DNA from 2 places in the Salipaludibacillus agaradhaerens genome. Region 2 is predicted to be linked to the other one. Evidence: riboswitches for the same ligand, from Rfam matches in the RefSeq annotation. Region 2 holds a riboswitch; the other holds the start of a gene.
The links. Region 2 has a riboswitch for S-adenosylmethionine ahead of BK581_RS16785 (methionine ABC transporter ATP-binding protein). Riboswitches for the same ligand answer to the same signal wherever they lie in the genome.

Region 1 (4,123 bases), 2.1 Mb from region 2:
GATCGCGTCATTCAGCCTGGAGAAACAATGATGTCATCACTAGGTAAAGAAGATATTGAAGAATTGCTAGGTTTATCTTAAAAAGGGATGGTTATTTTAGTTGATATATGGTAAACTTAACAAGTTGAAAAAATTTCAGAAGGATTCATCCTTTTCTCAGTAGGTTAAAATAGGATAACGCATGCAGCTTGTCCGTTTAAAAAACGTATGAGCTGCATTTTTAAGGTTAAAATAAATACAATCGCTCTGACGGTAAAGTATGAATTAAAAGGAGATAAAAGCATTTGGCACGTTTTAAAGATTTAAACATTGAAGAAACGATTTTGAAATCCATTGAAAAAATGGGGTTTACTGATGCAACCCCTATTCAGGAAAAAGTTATTCCAGCTGCAAAGGATGGCCGCGATGTCATCGGACAAGCTCAAACAGGAACAGGAAAAACAGTAGCTTTTGGGATTCCTTTACTGGAATCGGTCATACCACAGCAACGTCATCCACAAGGTCTTGTATTAGCTCCGACGAGAGAATTGGCTATTCAAGTATCAGAGGAATTGAACAAGCTCGGTCGCGAGAAAGGTGTAAGTTCTCTTGCTATTTATGGCGGTCAGGAGATTTCCAAACAAATCCGAGGACTTAAAAAACGCCCTGAAATCATTGTAGGGACACCAGGACGTTTTATGGATCATATGCGCCGTAAGACGATTCGTCCAGAGTATATCAATACGGTTGTCCTTGATGAAGCGGATGAAATGCTGAGTATGGGATTCATTGAAGATATCGAGACGATTTTAAAAGAAGTCCCTGAAGATAGACGGACGATGCTATTTTCAGCAACGATGCCTGCAAGGCTGAAAAATGTCATAGCATCATTTATGACCGATCCTGTTAACGTAACGGTTAAATCAAAAGAAGTAACTGTTGAGAATATTGAGCAACGCTACGTTGTGGTTAACGAAAAACAAAAATTCGATGCGCTCTGTCATTTACTGGATATTGATCCGCCTGAATTGGCAATCGTCTTCGGACGTACGAAGCGACGAGTTGACGAAGTCGCTGAGTCACTAGGGATTCGTGGTTTTGCGGCTGAAGGCCTCCATGGTGATATGAAGCAAGAGCGTCGTGATGCGGTCATCCGTAAGTTTAAACGAGGCGCTATCGAAATTCTTGTTGCGACAGATGTAGCTGCAAGAGGGCTCGATGTGAATAACGTCTCACACGTGTTTAACTTTGATTTACCACAAGACTCTGAAAGCTATGTCCATCGTATCGGTCGTACAGGACGTGCAGGTAAGAGTGGTATAGCATTTAGTTTTGTCACACCGAAAGAGCGAGATCACTTAAAAGTCATTGAAAAAACAACGAAAAAACCGATGAAGCAACAAGGGGTACCGACATATGAGGAAGCATTAGCAGGTCGCCAAGATAGATCTGTCAATCATTTGCAGAATTCACTTCGAAAAGGAGATTTTGAACATCTTCTCGGAGCAGCAAAATCACTTTTAGAAGAACATGACCCTGAAACACTCGTAGCTGCGGCATTAAAAACGATGACGAAGGAACCGGATCAAACGCCTGTTCATATTACTGGTGAAGCACCTGTTCGTTCTAAACGTCGTAACTCAGGACCACAAGGCGGAAATAAAAGCCAGGGTGGTTATCGAGGTGGGTCACGTCAGAGAAATGACCGTGGACGCCGTGGTGGAAAAGGCCGTGGAACTGGTGGATCTGGCGGATCTGGTGGTTCTGATGCAAAAGTAAAATCTTTGTCTTTCAAAAAGAAAAAGTAACATCTTATTTGAAGGTGTTTATTAGAGTGTGTTAAAGGGGCGATTGTCCTTTTAACACACTCTTTTTTTGATCTTTAAAATGTTTTAGGGGGTCTCGATGTTTCAGCGATGTGATCAATCTCCTCTTTGTGATTTACTAATTAGCCAAAAAAATTGGAATTTTAAAATTAATTTTAATTATTTGTTGATTTATTATCTGAGTATGTTACACTCGTTAATAACTTACCAAACTTCATATGATTCTTATCCAGAGAGGTGGAGGGACTGACCCTATGAGACCTCGGCAACCAGTACGTTCGTACACGGTGCCAATTTCAGAGGAATGCTTAGCATTTCAAAGATGAGAGAGACGTGATCTGCATTTAATACTGCTATCAACCCCTTTTCTCATCTAAATTATTAGTGAGAGAAGGGGTTTTTTACGATGGTATAACGTTCCTCAATGTAATGGTACGATTAGAAACTAGCTTCTGACCTCTCGTTTATTGAGGACGTCCTAAGCCTGTTTTCTTATAAAAACTTCATAGTCGTGAGATAGGTTCATTTAGCGTTTAATACGCTGAATGATTAAAAGGGAATCTGGTGTAAATCCAGAACGGTCCCGCCACTGTAAGTCAAGAGTGAATATGACCAAGTCACTGGAAGTCAATATCTTATTCTGGGAAGACCATATTCATGATGAGAGACGAGTCAGGAGACCTGCCTATTATCACAACACTGTTATCCTACGGGGAAATAGGGAGGTGTTAAATATCTAAGACATGTAATAGGATATTTTTAACCTTTTCAATGGTAAAAATATCCTTTTTAATTTAGGAAGGAACAACTCACTTTTAAAGGAGGAAATGAAGATGGCACTAAAAACAAGTCAATTAGGATATCCACGTATAGGGGAACAACGAGAATGGAAGCGGACGCTTGAAGCTTATTGGAAAGGGGAACGCTCAAAGGAACGATTTTACGAGGAAATGAAACAGATTCGTTTATCTCATTTACAAAAGCAACGTGATGCATATGTTGATTATATACCAGTTGGAGATTTTAGCTTTTATGATCATGTGCTGGATACGGCACTCATGTTTAACGTCATTCCAGAGCGGTTTGCAAAATCACCAGCAGACCCTTTAGATACTTATTTTGCTATGGCAAGAGGTAGTGATGATGGGGAAGCATGCGAAATGACGAAATGGTTTGATACAAATTATCACTACATTGTGCCGGAATTTCATCGAGGCTGGGTACCTAAAGTAACGACCAACTATACCCTTCAAGCATATGAAGAAGCGAAGAAAGAGTTAGGAATTGAAGCCAAGCCTGTGCTTATAGGACCATTTACATTTTTGAAGTTATCAAAGGGTTATACAAACAATGAATTTCCACAGTTGGCAGAAAAATTAGTTCCGTTGTATGAACAAGTCATATCAGAACTGTATCAAGCTGGCGCTTCACTTATCCAATTAGATGAGCCATCACTTGTTACCACATTATCAGAAGGAGATATTGAGCAGCTGAAAGGAATTTACCGTGAATTAGCTGAGAAACTTCCAGAAGTTAGCTTGTTGCTCCAAACGTATTTCGGTTCAATTGATCATTTTGAGCAAATTGTCTCACTTCCTGTTAAAGGGATTGGACTAGATTTTATTCATGATAAAGGTGTGAATTTACAAGCAATTAAAGCTCATGGGTTTCCAGAAGGCAAATTATTAGGCGCTGGTATCATTGATGGCCGTAATATTTGGAAAACAGATGTACGTGATGCGTTGTCTCTCTTAACAGAGCTACAAGAAGTTGTTCCCTCTGAACACTTACTTGTTCAGCCATCGTCGAGTTTATTACATGTGCCAGTTACATTAAAATATGAAACGAAATTAGATCAAGAACTCCTTAACGGTTTGTCGTATGCCGAGGAAAAATTGTATGAATTACACTTGTTAAAAACGATAAGCAATCATCCAACAGATGAAGCGGCGAAACAAACGTTTGAAGAGTATCAACAGTCAGTTGACACGTTTAAGCATGCCCCATTTAGAAAACTAACAGACATTTCAACTGACTCGGACTTGCCTACTGAACGAACGCATACGTATGAAGAGAGAAAAGAATTACAAGAAAAGAAATGGCACCTTCCGTTTTTACCAACGACAACGATTGGGAGTTTCCCCCAGACACGTGATGTGAAGCGAACACGTACTGAATGGCGTCGGGGAGAGCTTGATGATGACACATATGACACTTTCGTTAAGGGGAAAATTGAAAAGTGGATTACGATCCAAGAAGAAGTGGGACTAGACGTGTTTGTACACGGTGAATTCGAACGGAATGATATGGTCGAGTAT
Region 2 (4,123 bases):
CGTTTTCATCACCACTGTTAACAGCAATCACGTTAGCATATGGGTTATCTCCGTCTGCTGTTTCAGTGAGAATAGCATCTTCAAGAGGGTTAAGTCCCGCATCTAGTGCATAGTTTGAGTTAATAAGAATAGCGTCACCTTCGCCATTTTCGTAAGCGGTTGGCAGCAGTGCTGCTTCTACATTTGCAAGGAATTCAAAGTTATTTGGATTCTCTTCAATGTCATCGATCGTCGCATTAATACCAACGCCTTCTGCTAGAGTAATAAGGCCCTCATTCTCAAGCATGGATAAAATACGCCCGTGATCGGCTACACTGTCACTCATAATAATTTCTGCGCCTTCAGGTAATGCTTCTACACTATCATAATCTTGAGAATACAAACCAATCGGTTCAATATGGATACCGCCTACATTAACGAAATCATAGCCGTGCTCTTCAATTTGACTCTCAAGGTATGGAACGTGCTGGAAGTAGTTTGCATCTAGTTCACCTTCGTCTAAAGCTTGGTTAGGTAAAATATAGTCATTAAATGTGACAATTTCCAGCTCAACGCCTTCCTCTTCAAGAAGATCTTCAGCAAATTCTAGAATTTCAGCATGAGGAATGTTAGAAGCTCCAATGACTAATGGTTCCTCTTCCTCAGTAGCTTCAGAGTTGGTTGCTTCATTATTATTACCTGTGTTGTTGCCAATCTCCGTTGTGTTATTTTCCTCTTCTTGTCCGCAAGCAGCTAGGACACCAACTGTTAACGTTACCGCTGTTAATGTTTTAAGCAATTTTTTCATAATGTTCTTACCCCCTAAGTTTTTTGAGCTTATCGCTTATCTAATTTATTTGTTAAATAATCACCTAACATTTGAAGTAAAAAGACGATTATTAAAACAATCACTGTGGCTACAAACGTAATATCTGGGTTGTTTCGTTGGAAACCATCCCGAAAAGCTAAATCACCTAATCCACCAGCACCGATCACGCCAGCCATTGCTGTATAACTGACGAGAGCAATCGCTGTCACTGTAATTCCTGATACAATCGCTGGCATTGATTCAGGTAACAAGACTTTTAAGACAATTTGGCTGTTACTTGCTCCCATCGCTTTCGACGCTTCTACAACACCTTTATCAATCTCTCGAAGGCCAATTTGCACCATTCTTGCATAAAATGGTGCCGCACCAATAATGAGTGCTGGTAAAGCTGCAGAGGGGCCGAGCATTGTCCCCACTAAAGATCTTGTAAATGGAATAAGGAGTACAATTAAGATGATAAAAGGAATTGATCGAAAGACATTCACAAATAATGCTGTAATAAAGTTAATCACTTTGTTTTGCCAAATTTGACCTCTCTCAGTCAAGAACAATAATAACCCTAACAACACACCAAATATAAATGTAAAAATAAGTGCTATAGCAGTCATATAAAGTGTTTCTTCAGTTGCTACCCACATATTATCCCAATTAACGTTTGGAAATAATCCTTCTTCTTCATTATAGAAATTCTCAAACATAGTGGATCACCTCCACGTCTACTTTTTGCTCTTTAATGTAGGTGATCGCTTCTTCAATCACAGTCTTTTCGCCAGTCACATTCACAAACAATGACCCGTACGATCCGTCTCTCGTCTGTGAGATCTTCCCTTGTAAAATGCTGATAGAGATATCAAAACGCCTCACGACATCCGTAATAAGCGAGCGTTTAGCATCACTTCCTACAAATGTAAGCTGTAAGACGTGTCCGATGCCGTCATCTTTAAACAGATGTGCTATTGCTTCCTCTGTTTCTTCAGGCTCCGTCACTTGCTTAACAAATTCTTTTGTCATGTCTTCCTTCGGGCTCCTAAATACATCAAGAACCGGTCCTTCTTCAACAATTTGACCGTTTTCCATGACGGCCACGCGATGACAAATTTTTCGGATAACGTGCATTTCATGCGTAATAAGTATGATCGTTAAGCTTAATTTTTTATTAATGTCTACTAACAGATCTAAAATAGAGTCCGTCGTTTTTGGGTCTAAAGCCGAGGTCGCTTCATCACATAGCAAGACCTTTGGGTTAGTAGCTAACGCTCTTGCTATTCCAACTCTTTGTTTTTGTCCGCCACTCAGTTGAGCAGGATAGGACCCCCCTCGCCCTTCAAGCCCAACGAGCGTAATGAGCTCTTGCACGCGCTTTTTCTTCTCGCCTTTCGAAACACCTTTTATTTCCAATGGAAACGCAATGTTTTCTTCCACAGTACGTGACCAAAGAAGATTAAAGTGTTGGAAAATCATACCGATTTCTTGACGAGCTTTTCGGAGTTCTTTTTTAGTAAGGGTCGTCATGTTTTTACCTGCTACCGTTATATCACCTGAGGAAGGCGTTTCAAGCATATTTAGTAAACGAATTAATGTACTTTTACCAGCTCCGCTATAACCGATAATTCCGAAAATTTCGCCTTCATCGACAGTTAAATCAACGTGGTCAACAGCGGTTACGTCACCGTCTTTCGTTTGAAACGTTTTAGCTATTTTTTGTAACGAAATCATGTCTATCCTCTCTTTCTTCCTTTACACAGACATGTCAATTCTCACTATTTGAAATGACAGCAAGTCAGTCTAGGCTTATATTAAGTATGACTTTTCACCATATAAAAAACCTCCCTGCTTGCAAAAAGATAAGCAGAAAGGTTTTATCATAACTGAAAAGCCTTCCTCTCATCTTTCAAAGCAATTACACTTTGTGGAATTGGCACCTTCCAGAATTAATTCTGGTGGTTGCCGGGCTTCACAGGGCCAGTCCCTCCGCCACTCTTGATAAGAAGATAATTTCATATTAATTTTAAAGTCTGATCTGAATATTATCATGTGCTCATAATGTTGTCAATATGTTTTTTTAGTTGGATGAGACTGCCAAGGAGGGGGTATATAAAAGAAGGAAGAGAGCATGCCAAGGTATAAGATATAAAGGGGAGGCAATCAATTAATGTGATTTTTTGGGTAGTAGAGGTAAAAAAGGGCCTCAAGCCAAAGTAAATATTTTAATGCACCATCTGCTATTAGGTCTCCCCTTTTCGACATTGCCAATAAAAAGTCTTCTCCTTTTAAAAGATGTGTAATAACTTCCTCATCACCACTAATAAAAACGGCTACTTCATGCTCTTCCACCGCTTGTATAACGTTGACAGCACTTTGTTGAAAATCTAAGTACCACACACGCCCTTCACATGTTAGTTTCACTTTAATATCATATTTTTTTAGTAGTTGTGACGCTTGCTCCTGTTGACTCATATCATTTATAGCTGAATACAGCAAAGTTTCCATCTTTTCACGTCCTTAGATAATAGTCCCTATACATTCTATATATCACTAATATTCGACGTGAATTGATAAATTCCTGCTAAAATCGCTTATCAGGCAGAATGAAACTTTTGAGCTAAACGACTATTAACACCACCCCATATCACACCCCTCAACATATGACTGAGGATACTCCTTTTTCTTATTTTGAGTATGTTTATAAAATTTCTCATTCTTGAATTCAAAGCCATCTGCCATTTCATAGTTATAACTATGGCCACTTTGTTTTACTTTGCCAATTTTTTCAGTTTGATAAAATAGTGCTGTTTCCCCATCTTCTTCTGGTTTCTTTTCTATATCAGATGAAATATCGACCAATTCATCTTGACCCATGATTGTATCCTGCGATAATTGTCCTTCACCGATATTATCTTCATTATGATTCGTCATATTAAAACGCCTCCTTCCACACCTTATCATGTTAATTTTTGAGATTGTTATTCACGAGAGGGCGCGGGAGTTACAGGAAACACTATGTCGGATGGAAACCATCTTCATTCTTCAACACAGAAAAATAAAAAACGCCCTTATGCCTTTAATAAGCACTGGGCGTTCATACTTTTAATCTTCTTTCGTCATTTCTTCGTAAGCTTCTGCATCCATCAGATTATCTATTTCCGATTTATCAGATGGCTCCACAACAACCATCCAAGCTTTTTCATATGGAGATTCGTTTACAAATTCAGGAGAATCATCAAGCTCTTCGTTTACTTCCACTACTTTACCACTGATTGGAGCATAAAGCTCTGATACTGTTTTGACTGATTCAACACTACCAAAGGGCTCGTC

Region 1: another riboswitch for S-adenosylmethionine. It lies ahead of metE (5-methyltetrahydropteroyltriglutamate--homocysteine S-methyltransferase); the one in region 2 lies ahead of BK581_RS16785 (methionine ABC transporter ATP-binding protein).

The regions. Positions count from the first base shown of each region.
Region 1 is NZ_KV917378.1:1,604,817-1,608,939, reverse strand. It holds gene BK581_RS07750 (DEAD/DEAH box helicase) at 1-81, shown strand, start outside; gene BK581_RS07745 (DEAD/DEAH box helicase) at 285-1,787, shown strand; SAM riboswitch class I at 2,028-2,134, shown strand; cobalamin riboswitch at 2,307-2,508, shown strand; gene metE (5-methyltetrahydropteroyltriglutamate--homocysteine S-methyltransferase) at 2,633-4,123, shown strand, end outside.
Region 2 is NZ_KV917378.1:3,668,565-3,672,687, reverse strand. It holds gene BK581_RS16795 (MetQ/NlpA family ABC transporter substrate-binding protein) at 1-787, opposite strand, end outside; gene BK581_RS16790 (methionine ABC transporter permease) at 817-1,506, opposite strand; gene BK581_RS16785 (methionine ABC transporter ATP-binding protein) at 1,499-2,524, opposite strand; SAM riboswitch class I at 2,690-2,798, opposite strand; gene BK581_RS16780 (SCP2 sterol-binding domain-containing protein) at 2,954-3,298, opposite strand; gene BK581_RS16775 (DUF2553 family protein) at 3,422-3,724, opposite strand; gene gcvH (glycine cleavage system protein GcvH) at 3,896-4,123, opposite strand, start outside.